3 regions of the Lacicoccus kunmingensis DSM 17847 genome follow, and region 1 is predicted to be linked to each of the others. Evidence: riboswitches for the same ligand, from Rfam matches in the RefSeq annotation. Region 1 holds a riboswitch; each other region holds the start of a gene.

Region 1 (4,017 bases):
ACGTCTTTACGGCAGCCTATAAATTTAACGGAGATGACTTTGAAGAGATTCAGGTACCTCGACACATGTCATTCGATGAAATCAAAGAAATAATGAAAGATGAAGACGTCCACTTTTATGGGAATACGAGCGAGCAATTTAAAAATGTGGATGATTTCTCTCATTTGACACCGAGAATTTCCAATGTCGAGCGTTTTACCGGCGCGCTTAAACAGGAAGATGTTCATGGTTTAGTACCTGAATACTTAAGAGTATCGGAGGCTGAAAGAAATTGGATGGACAAGAATCAGTAAATATAAGAGAAATGACAATTGAAGATATTGATACGGTACATCTGATAGAAACAGCTTCTTTTACAAAGACATCGTGGACTAAGGAGGCTTTTTTAAGAGAGCTTGGTGTAAACAGGTTTGCCCATTATTTCGTAATGGAAAAAGACTCCGAAATCATCGGCTACTGCGGTCTTTGGCTGATTTTAGATCAGAGTCAGATTACAACAATTGCAATAAGGGATGATCAGCGGGGCCTCGGCCTGGGGCATGCTTTACTCAAGTATGTTAAGGATTATTCTGCAGAGTCGACCAAGACTTTGTCTCTTGAGGTCAATATCGATAACGAGGCAGCGAAAAGTCTGTATGAAAAAGAAGGGTTTTCCTATGGAGGAATACGTAAAGATTATTATGGACCCGGAGAGGATGCACATGTGATGTGGGTGAAGTTGGATGAATAAAGACATTACAATATTAAGTATAGAAACGAGTTGTGACGAGACAGCATGCAGTGTCGTGAGAAATGGACATGAACTGCTGTCGAATATTGTGGTCAGCCAGATTGACAGCCATAAAAGGTTTGGCGGTGTTGTGCCTGAAGTGGCTTCCAGACACCATGTTGAGTCCATTACAACGGTCATAGAAGAGGCTTTGGATCAGGCGGGCTTAACACCTGAAGAACTGGACGCTGTCGCTGTAACGGAAGGACCTGGATTAATCGGGGCACTTTTAGTCGGTATCAATGCTGCAAAAGCTTTCAGTTTCGCACATGACCTCCCGCTGATTCCAGTGCATCACATCGCGGGCCATATTTATGCGAATCAGCTGGAGGAAGAGTTGACATTCCCTCTGATGGCTCTGATTGTTTCAGGCGGCCATACAGAGCTGATCTACATGAGAGATCACCTGAGCTTTGAAGTAATCGGTGAAACACGTGATGATGCTGTCGGAGAAGCTTACGACAAGGTGGCACGGGTCATCGGTCTGCCTTATCCGGGGGGGCCACATATAGACCGACTGAGCAAAGAAGGCCAGGATACATTTAACTTCCCAAGAGCATACCTGGAAGCAGGCAGTTATGACTTCAGTTTCAGCGGATTAAAATCTGCAGTAATCAATTCTCTCCACAACCATAAGCAGAAAGGCCTGGAAGTGAACGAGAAAGACGTTCCAGCTTCATTCCAGCACAGTGTGGTGGATGTATTGACAAATAAAACCATGCAAGCTGTTGAAGAGTACAAAGTAAAAGAATTGATCATCGCAGGGGGCGTTGCTGCAAACAGCGGACTCAGAGCAAGATTTGAACAGCTGACCAGAATGCAGGGTATCAATCTGCACATCCCTGAACTGAAGTTCTGTACTGATAATGCTGCAATGATCGGTGCTGCCGCTTATCAGTTATATTTAAAAGAGCATTTTACAGGGCTTGATCTGAACGGACGGAATTTTATCGATATAGAAGAGTATGCCAAATAATATATTATCCCAGTCTACACTGTAGACTGGTTTTTTTAATCTCATTCTTCAGAAATAATCCACTTTTCTAAAAATTATGTTTGACATCGTATTCATACCCTGATAGTATGATATTTAACTTAAAACAGAATAAAGTCCTTATCTAGAGCAGGGGAGGAAATTGGTCCCATGATCCTGCGGCAACCTCACTTTTTAAGAGTGGATGGTGCCCATTCCAACAAGCAATGTGCTTGAAAGATGAGGAGGAGCGTTTATCATAAAAGCCTCTTCCTCAGGAAGAGGCTTTTTCTATTCCTACTGTCTAAGTAAGAATTAAGTGGATTAATGCTAAAGGGAGAGATTAATTATGAAAAAACAAATTCGTCTGAACGGTTTCACTCAAAATACTGTAGCACCGCATTCACCAGGATTATGGCGCCATCCGGAAGACCAGGGCAGTCGTCATGCTGATCTCGATTACTGGACTGATCTTGCCAGGCTATTGGAAAAAGGAAAATTTGATGCTGTCTTTTTAGCGGATGTACTCGGAGTATATGATGTTTACGGAAACAGCCCTGATGCTGCAATTAAAAATGCTGTGCAGGTGCCATTGCATAATCCATTGCTTCAAATTTCAGCAATGGCTGCTGTTACCAAGCATATCGGTTTTGCACCGACTTACTCTGCGACTTACACAGAACCTTACAAACTGGCCCGTGAATTTTCTACGTTGGACCATCTGACCAAAGGACGTGTGGCATGGAATATTGTTACATCGTATTTGAACAGTGAGGCAGTCAATTTAGGAATGGAAGGTCAGATCAAACATGATACAAGATATGACCGTGCAGATGAGTATATGGATGTCGTCTATAAATTATGGGAGCACAGCTGGGAAGAAGACGCAGTAGAAGCGAATAAAGAGACTGGTGTTTATTCGAATCCTGATAAAGTCCATCCAATAAGACATGAAGGTGAATTCTTCAATGTTCCGGGTGTACATCTGGTGGAGCCATCACCACAACGTACCCCTGTATTGTTCCAGGCAGGTGCTTCCGAGAAAGGCAAAGCTTTCGCTGCGAAACACGCTGAAGCGCTGTTTACGACACTGGCGAGTGACCTGGATGAATTGAAGGCATTTACATCAGATATAAGGAGCCGTGCAGTGGAAAACGGCAGAAATGCAGAAGATATAAAAATTTTTCCTGGAATCGTACCGATTGTCGGACGTACGGAAGAAGAAGCCCAGGAAAAGTATGAAGAACTTTTATCATATGTCAGTTATGAAGGGACAGCAGCAATGCTTTCAGGGCACACGGGTGTAGATTTCTCCCAATATGAACCCGATCAATATGTGGAAGATGCAGATACGGAAGCATCGCACGGTTTCCTCAAAAAATACTCGGCAAGTACGACCAGAAAATGGACAGTGAGAGAAGCAGTGCTCCATCACGGCCTCGGTATCGGGGCAAGCAAGGTGATCGGTACACCTGAACAGATTGCAGATGAACTGGAAGCAATGGCGAACATCGGCGATGCCGACGGCTTTAATATCATTCAGGCAGCAAGCCCTGCAACTTTCGAAGACTTCATAGAACATGTGATTCCGGTACTTCAGGAACGCGGCAGCTACAGAACAGAATATGAGGCGTCAACTTTACGTGAAAACCTGTTTGGCAAAGATAAGGTAAGAATTCCAGAAAATCATCAGGCGAAGAAAGTTGAAATAGCCAAAAAAGTGAATGTTTAAATAAACAACAGCCCTGAAAATTTATTCAGGGCTGTTTCTTTGGTATTCTGATTTTAATATGGAGTAGTAGACATCATTAAAATACTCTCCCTGCTTCCACTTATGTACATGTCTGAGTACACCTTCCTTTTGCATGCCAAGCCGCTCCAAAACTTTTCCTGATGCGGTGTTCCGTTCATCGTACATGGCCGCAATACAGTCGAGTCCGAGAACCTCGAACCCTAATTTTAGTATGGCTGCTCCGGCTTCGGTCATATAACCTCTGCCGTGATATTTTTTATTTAAAGTATAGCCGATGATGGCTCTTGAATCTTCAGTTTTTCTTCTCAGTTCAATCGTTCCTATCATCTTCCCGGAGGACTTCAATTCAATGCCATATTTCCCAAGCGATTGTTCTATAAAATAGTTCACTATCGCTTCTTCAGTGTCGGACGGTGACGCATGACGATCGAAAACATAATAGGTGGTTTCTTCATCAGAAGCATACTCATACATATCTGCAGTATCCTTTAACGTCACTGGTCTTAAAATCAACCGCTCGGT
Region 2 (4,017 bases), on a different contig from region 1:
ACCGGCGGCAAAGCGCTGTCGGAAATTGTGCATTGTGCCAGTGAGAATAATAAGAAGGTTCTCCTCAGCCATCATAATTTCAAAGAGACACCGCGCCTGGAAGAGATGCAGAAGCTGTTATACAACATGCACTCGGCAGGCGGCGAAATTCTAAAGCTTGCCTTCCGTCCGAATGATGCGGACGATGTGCTCAATATGCTGAAAATCGTCAAAATCGGCAAGGAAGCGATTGGCAATAAAATCATCGGCATCTCCATGGGAGAGCTTGGGAAAATGACGCGTCTCGCAGGCGGCGACTTTGGTTCATGCTTGACATACGGCTATATTACGAATAACAGTGCGCCCGGCCAGGTGCATGCATCAAGAATCAAAGATGCACTGAAAGCGTACGAAATTTAAAAAATGCCCGGAGATTAAAATGAAATCTCCGGGCATTTTCATATTTTACAGCTGTTCTTTTAAAAATTTCCTGACATCGCCGGGTGATTTGGCATTCAACGGATGAAGGTGGGCGGTCTTTTTACCTTGCTTAAAAATCAGCAGCGCCGGTATGCCTGTCACATCATTTTCATCTGCGGCGGAAGGCACTTCATCACGGTTCAGTTCATACCAGTCCATATATCTGTACTCTTTTAAGATCGGTTTGATGAAATGATTCAATGCACTGCAGTCCGGACACCAGTCCGCATAAAATTTTATGATGACCTTGTCATTGCTTTGAATGATCTCTTTATAATCATCATATGTTCTTATCGCATCCATCTATACCCCTCCTGACCGTATTTTAAAATCATCTTAATATTACCACTTAAATATTGTAGAATGGAAGTAAGGGGAATAATTAACATGAATACCCGCCAGACTATCGGGTATAGAATAATGACTGACTATCTATTGGAGGTACCGGATGATTACTTTTTACGAATATTCCAAGTGCACGACATGCAGAAAAGGCAAGAAGTTTTTAGAAGAGAATGGTGTTGATTTCGAAGCGCATGACATGGTGAAACAACCGCCGTCAAAAGAAACGCTGAAACAAATCGTTGAAAAGTCCGACCAGGACATCAACAAATTTTTCAATTCCAGAGGGAAGAAATACAAAGAAATGGATTTGAAAAATAAACTCCCGGAAATGTCCGATGATGAAAAACTCGATATTTTATCTTCAGATGGAATGTTGATAAAACGACCGCTTGTCGATGCCGGCAGCGATGTTCTGCTCGGTTTTAAAGAGGCGGAGTATAAGGAAACGTTTTTATAATTATTAATCTTGAGAAACTTTGTGAAATATGTCATTATATAATTGTATAGATTATTATGAGGAGGTTTTCTGTTATGGCATTACCAAATGACTTAAAGTATTCAGAAGATCATGAATGGGTAAAAGTTGATGGAAATACAGTAACAATCGGAATCACTGATTTCGCACAAGGTGAACTTGGAGACATCGTTTTCGTTGAGCTTCCAGAAGAAGGCGACGACATGACTCAAGGCGAATCATTCGGAAGCGTAGAATCAGTTAAGACTGTTTCTGAACTGTATGCGCCATTAAACGGTAAAATCGTTGAAGTGAACGAAGAGCTTGAAGACAGCCCTGAGTTAGTCAACGAATCACCATACGAAGAAGCATGGATGGTAAAAGTTGAACTTGAAGACACATCACAATTAGATAACCTGTTAGATGCTGACGGATACAAAGCAGTTATCGAAGCATAATTTTAACAACTCTAGACATTGTCTAGAGTTTTTTTAAAATAAAATAAAACTCCAAGGGTGATGGAAATGTATCTTTCTGATAAAGTACTCATTGTTGAGGGTAAAACTGACAAACGCCGTATCGAGGAAGTGCTTGTAGAACCTGTGCAGATCATCTGTACATTTGGTACAATGGGAGTCTCAAAACTTGATGATATTTTGGAGCAGCTTGACGGTTCTGATATTTATATTTTATCGGATGCCGACAAGGAAGGCCGCAACATCCGGAAGTGGTTCAAAAAACATCTCAGTGAAAGTACCCACATATATATAGACCCTAAATTTGGAGAAGTCGGCAGATGCCCGAGAGATTACCTCGCAAACCTTCTGATGCGTCATGGTTTTTATGTCGACACGAGCTTGATTATGAAAGGTAAGTTTTATGATGAAAGAGCAGTTAGAGACACAGGATATATACAATCTTATTCATACTGAAGAAAGATTTATATTATACGGATATGCGCCGATATGCGCAAACTGCAAAATAGCGGAACGTATGCTTAACTTATCACAGGAAATTATAGATTTTGAATATACGTCGATAAATTTGAATTTTCACGTGGATTTCATCAATGATTATAAAATAACGTCCGCGCCGGCGCTGTTGATATTTGAAAACGGTGAACTGAAAGAAACTGTATTCCGTTTTGAATCAGTCACTAACCTGGTGAACATACTGGGACGTTAGTATTGACGAAAGTCCGGACTGATGATAATATAATTCACAATCGAATAAATACTCTTATCAAGAGTGGTGTAGGGAAGTGCCCGTTGATGCCACGGCAACCGTCTTAATGACAAGGTGCCAAGTCACTGAATCAATCGATTCAAAGATGAGAGGCTGGATATAAAAGAAGCCTACTCATTTCATACTAAGTGAGTAGGTTTTTAATTTATAATAGTTTGGAAGATGATCAATGATAGATATTTTAAATGTAAATAAAAACTATAGTACGAAGTCAGCGGATATTACGGCAGTCGATGATGTCAGCCTGCATATCGAAAGCGGCGAGATATTCGGTGTCATCGGTTATTCAGGTGCCGGAAAATCAACGTTGATCCGTCTTCTGAACGGTTTGGAAGAGCCGACGTCAGGTGATATCACCATCGGTGAGGATACGATCAATCAACTGTCCAAAAAGGATCTGCGGCAAAAAAGACAGAAAGTATCGATGATTTTTCAACATTTCAATCTGCTGTGGTCAAGGACTGTCGAAGAGAATATCAGCTTTCCGCTTGAGATTGCGGGCGTTGCGAAAAAAGAACGCAAAAAGCGGACGCAGGAACTGATTGACCTTGTCGGTCTTAAAGGGCGTGAGAAAAATTATCCGAGTGAATTGTCAGGCGGCCAGAAGCAGCGTGTCGGCATCGCACGGGCACTCTCCAATGAACCGACGGTGTTGCTTTGTGATGAGGCAACCAGCGCACTCGACCCTGAAACGACGGATGAAGTGCTCGAGCTGTTGCAGGAAATAAGAGATGAAATGAACTTGACGATTGTCCTCATTACACACGAAATGCATGTCATCAGAAAAATATGCGACCGTGCAGCAGTCATGCAGAGCGGTAAAGTGGTTGAAACGGGGAAAGTGCTCCAGCTGTTCCAGAATCCGTCGCACAGCGTAACGAAAAGATTCGTCAAAGATGATATCAATGATGAGGAAACAGCGCTCGCCCTGGATGAAGTGAGGGAACTGTTCCCGGACTCCAAAATACTTAAAATCGGATTCGTCGGTACCAAATCCAAAACGCCGGTCGTCTCCAAAGTAATCAAGCAGTTCGATCTTAATATGAACATACTGTCAGGGAACATCAAACAGACGAACAATGAATCGTACGGCCACCTTTATGTGGCGATGGAAATTGACAGTGAGACACTGCAAAAAGTGATCTATGCGCTTGCCAATGACGATATTACAGTGGAGGTGGAGAAATAATGAATGAATTTTTCCAGGCCTTCAGTGATATGTTCAGTTTCGAAAACGTCAAATGGGACGTTGTATGGGAAGCAACAGTCGACACCATTTATATGACAGCAATCGCAACGTTCTTTACATTGATTATCGGACTTGTTCTAGGCATCATACTTTTCCTGTCCGATAAGAGCGACAACACGGGGAGTCAGCCGGTCTACGGCGTTACTGCCTTTCTCGTCAATCTGTTCAGGGCGATACCGTTCATCATTTTAATCATATTGCTGATTCCGTTCACAAAAGCGATCATGGGCACCATCATGGGCGTTCAGGGTGCACTGCCTGCCCT
Region 3 (4,017 bases), on a different contig from region 1:
AAATCTATGATCGCAGCTTTAAATGAAGGACGGCCGCGGAAACCCGGATATTTGTGGTTGTCAGTAATGTCGACAGCACGCTTCACCGCCTCTTTTACAGTGTCCGGTGCACTGCCGTCAGGAACACCGACAGCCAGGTTAATCAGCGGTTTCTCGCCGATTTCAAGATCTTCATTCAGCGTACTGACGCTCGCAAAATAACTTTCCGGTACAGATTTCAATAACTCATTCATGTCCTATTCCTCCTCCGGCTTATCGAATCCCTGGAAGTCTTCATCATTGACCTGATCAAAGTATTCAGACTGCGCAGCTTCGATTAAATCATCGGCCATTTCTGAATCCTTATCTTCCGTATTGACCACTATTCTGTTTCTGAAATATTCATTCATGCTCTCAAGTACCAATGCATCTTCAAGATTCATATCACTTGCCAGCGCAAAGTTCCCCGGCACGAGTGACAGACCAATCTGATCGACGCTTCTCGGCAGCTGTCCGGCATCCTGGAAGACGAACTCGAGATTTTTATTATTGCTCGTAATATCCTCTTCTTCTATCGCGAGCATGTTCGCATCTTCACTGATGGTAATCAGTCCTGCTTCTTCCAAAGTCAGAAACCCGCGTGAAGAGTTGACCGGGTCGAGCGGCAATGCAACTTCACTGCCATTCGTTATTTCTTCAAGCGATTCAAACTCACTCGAATAAAGACCCATCGGTGCAGTCGGGACCTGGATCAGACCATGCAGGTCCGTACCGTTCTCTTCATTGAAGTTCTCCATGAATGTCAGGTTCTGATACAGGTTCGCATCAAGATCTCCGTTGTGAAGCGCATTGTTCGGCTGGACGTAATCCGTATATTCGACGATTTCAACCGAATATCCCATCTCTTCAAGCGGCGGCTTCAAAGCAAAGTTGACCATATCACTGAAGGGGCCGGTAGATGCACCAATGGTGATCACTTCACCTTCATCTTCATATAAAAGCACACTCGAAACGATGATGACTCCTAAAGTGCCAAGTAAAAATAAAATAATTCCACGCATCTATTTCCCCTCCTCACGACGGCTTAAAAAGTCACCGATTAATTGTACAAGCTGAACGATGATGATCAGCAGGATGACCGTCACGGCCATTGTCAAAGTATCATAACGGTAATAACCATAACGGATCGCAAGGTCACCGATACCGCCACCGCCGACAACACCGGCAGTCGCACTGAATGCGATAATCGTAATGATTGTCAGAGTAATCGCCTGAATCAATCCTTTTTTAGCTTCAGGGACCAGCACATCCGTGACAATCATGTATAAAGGTGCGCCGCCTGCGATACTCGCTTCAATGACACCGCTGTGAATGCTGTTGAAACTCGATTCAACCAGCCTTGCAAATAAAGGCACTGCGGCGATCGACAATGCAACACTCGCAAAGACCGGGCCGTGCGAAGCATTGACCAGCCAGGTGGCAAACGGCATGATTGCAACGATCAAAATGATGAACGGGAATGAACGGATGACGTTCACAAGGGCGCCGAGCACCTGATTCAACGGTTTCACTTTAAAAAGTAAGTGGTGCTGAGTAACAAATAATAAGACACCGAGCGGCAGTCCGATCAATACCGCGAAAAATATGGATATCGAAACCATCAAAGTCGTTTCCAGAAATGCTTTATAAAGTAATGGTCCAAGGTTCGTTAAACTACTCATATATCTCAGCCCTTTCTATGCCTGGAGTTTCAGTGATATTACGGGTCAACCGTTCAATTTCAGAAGGCTCACCTGTCACCTGAAGCATCAGAATACCGAGCGGAATGCCGTTGATATACTCGATTCTGCCGTTTAATATGCTGATGGACAGATCAAACTCCCTGTAAAGTTTATTCAAATAGCTCTCTTCCGCACTTTCCTGAAGGAACTTGATCGTGATGATCTTATTATCTTCCGACTGCACGATATGGGGAGGAATCTGGAAATCGTAAATATCCTGAACAAAGCCTTTTGTCACTTCATGCGTCGGTTCACTGAAAATTTTATAGACATCGTCCATTTCAATGACTTCACCGTTCGACATGACACCGACACGCTCTGCAAGTTCCTTGATGACCTCCATCTCATGGGTGATGACGACAATCGTAATACCGAGCTCTTTATTAATCCGCTTCAGCAGATTCAATATCGTCTTTGTCGTTTCCGGGTCCAGCGCACTCGTCGCCTCATCGCTAAGGAGCACATCAGGATTATTTGCAAGTGCCCGTGCAATACCGACACGCTGCTTTTGGCCACCGCTTAAGTTTTTAGGGAAGACCGTCTTTTTATCCGACAGACCCACCAGCTCTAAAAGCTCGTCAATCCGTCCGTCAATTTTAGATTTCGGATACTTCGCAGCTCTTAAAACAAATGCGATATTATCCGCAACCGTCTTTGATTCAATCAAATTGAACTGCTGGAAGATCATGCCGATTTTCTGACGCTTCACACGTAAATCTTTCTGATTTAAAGCCGTCACTTCATCATCACCGACATGAATCGTACCCGTTGTCGGCGCCTCAAGCAGATTAATCAGCCTGAGCAGCGTACTTTTTCCCGCCCCGCTGAAACCGATCAGACCGAATATTTCTCCTTCGTTGATCGTCAGGCTTGTCGGTCTTAAAGCATTGACTTCCTTACCTTTATGTAAGTAGGTTTTTGAAACATCTTTAAAGACTATACTCATATGAATCCTCCCTTTACCTCTTCCTATAATAAAAAAAGCCATCTGCACTGGACAGATGACTAAACTGATTATCGTTCAAGCATCCGCTTGTTGGAATTAGCACAGTACTCAAATCGAGTCCGCTGCTGAGACATCACCGGGCCAAGTCCCTCCGTCTGCTCTGAATAATTGGATATTTAGTTGAGATTAATAATATAGTAAATCAGTATAATTTGCAAGGCAGATTTGTAACACATGACACAAAACAATCATTTCCAAAAGCTTCATGCCATCTATCATATCAACAGCCTACTTCGATAAGGCGATTTTAATATGTTCTAAATGATGCTCCTCATGCCATGCAAGCTTCGCAACCTTTGTTGCCACTGTTACTTTACCGTTATCTTCATGGATGAAATAGCGTTCAAGCTGATCTTCAGTGAGAGAGTTACCCAGTGCGACAATTCTCTCATTGATACCTTCAAGCATTTTAATGGAGCTCTCCACCGGCAGCTCAGTATCCGGCTGTACGGCCCATTCATCCTGCACAAATCCCGGTACTGTCGGCGCATCATCAGTCAATGCAAGCTTCAGACGCTGGAACATGTTCATTTGAGAATCCGCAATGTGATGCACAAGCTGTCGTACATTCCAGGCACCCTCACGGTAAGTTTTGTTCAACTCATCTTCACTTAAGTGGTCGACCGTCTCACGCAGTCTTTTCGTATATGTCTCAGTCTGCGCATTCCACTCACGAATATTTTCAAGTGTTACCATTTCAGGTACATCCAACTTTCCGATAGGAAATTTAACATCCATCTTAAATACTTCCTTTCCATAATATATTCTGTCTATTCCAATATACTATAAGTACCGATAAAGCTGAAATATATAGGATTATACAGTTAATATTAGGCATAAAAAATGAGACTGGATCTCCAGTCTCATTCACAGATAAATAATATAATATATGATATCTAGAGGACAAGCAGTGTCACTCTATCGGAAGACGTCGATGAAATCAAATAATATATAACGAAATACTTCGTTGACGTCCTTGTTATGTTATCTTCATTATATTTTAATCTAATTCTCATTTCAAGGGTTTAAACCTATTTTCTTTATTTGTAACCTGATTGTAATATTGTTTACCAAATGAAAATGTGGCTTAAAGCCCTACTTGAAGGCCTTCTCTCTCATTTGAAAATAATAAAATTCTTTATATTTTTAAGAAACTTCTTTTTTATCTTCTGTTAATCTGGATAAAAAACGCTCTTTTCTATCATTATTCATACCTTCGACCAGCTTCAATTCACTCATTAAAAAAGCCTG

Evidence for each region. Region 1 has a riboswitch for S-adenosylmethionine ahead of BO48_RS14385 (LLM class flavin-dependent oxidoreductase). Riboswitches for the same ligand answer to the same signal wherever they lie in the genome.
Region 2: it holds a riboswitch for S-adenosylmethionine, as region 1 does, so the genes downstream of both, BO48_RS07655 (methionine ABC transporter ATP-binding protein) here and BO48_RS14385 (LLM class flavin-dependent oxidoreductase) in region 1, are expected to answer to the same signal.
Region 3: it holds a riboswitch for S-adenosylmethionine, as region 1 does, so the genes downstream of both, BO48_RS01065 (methionine ABC transporter ATP-binding protein) here and BO48_RS14385 (LLM class flavin-dependent oxidoreductase) in region 1, are expected to answer to the same signal.

Annotation. Positions count from the first base shown of each region.
Region 1 is NZ_JCANUC010000021.1:931-4,947, forward strand. Features, by position in the region: gene tsaB (tRNA (adenosine(37)-N6)-threonylcarbamoyltransferase complex dimerization subunit type 1 TsaB) at 1-293, shown strand, start outside; gene rimI (ribosomal protein S18-alanine N-acetyltransferase) at 272-730, shown strand; gene tsaD (tRNA (adenosine(37)-N6)-threonylcarbamoyltransferase complex transferase subunit TsaD) at 723-1,745, shown strand; SAM riboswitch class I at 1,881-1,989, shown strand; gene BO48_RS14385 (LLM class flavin-dependent oxidoreductase) at 2,092-3,474, shown strand; gene BO48_RS14390 (GNAT family N-acetyltransferase) at 3,496-4,017, opposite strand, start outside.
Region 2 is NZ_JCANUC010000006.1:10,835-14,851, forward strand. Features, by position in the region: gene aroD (type I 3-dehydroquinate dehydratase) at 1-399, shown strand, start outside; gene BO48_RS07630 (thioredoxin family protein) at 445-762, opposite strand; gene BO48_RS07635 (arsenate reductase family protein) at 908-1,261, shown strand; gene gcvH (glycine cleavage system protein GcvH) at 1,336-1,716, shown strand; gene BO48_RS07645 (toprim domain-containing protein) at 1,783-2,190, shown strand; gene BO48_RS07650 (thioredoxin family protein) at 2,141-2,443, shown strand; SAM riboswitch class I at 2,495-2,595, shown strand; gene BO48_RS07655 (methionine ABC transporter ATP-binding protein) at 2,673-3,692, shown strand; gene BO48_RS07660 (methionine ABC transporter permease) at 3,689-4,017, shown strand, end outside.
Region 3 is NZ_JCANUC010000001.1:214,761-218,777, reverse strand. Features, by position in the region: gene BO48_RS01080 (aminotransferase class I/II-fold pyridoxal phosphate-dependent enzyme) at 1-233, opposite strand, end outside; gene BO48_RS01075 (MetQ/NlpA family ABC transporter substrate-binding protein) at 237-1,040, opposite strand; gene BO48_RS01070 (methionine ABC transporter permease) at 1,041-1,700, opposite strand; gene BO48_RS01065 (methionine ABC transporter ATP-binding protein) at 1,693-2,706, opposite strand; SAM riboswitch class I at 2,772-2,877, opposite strand; gene BO48_RS01060 (YfiT family bacillithiol transferase) at 2,995-3,504, opposite strand; gene BO48_RS01055 (CarD family transcriptional regulator) at 3,913-4,017, opposite strand, start outside.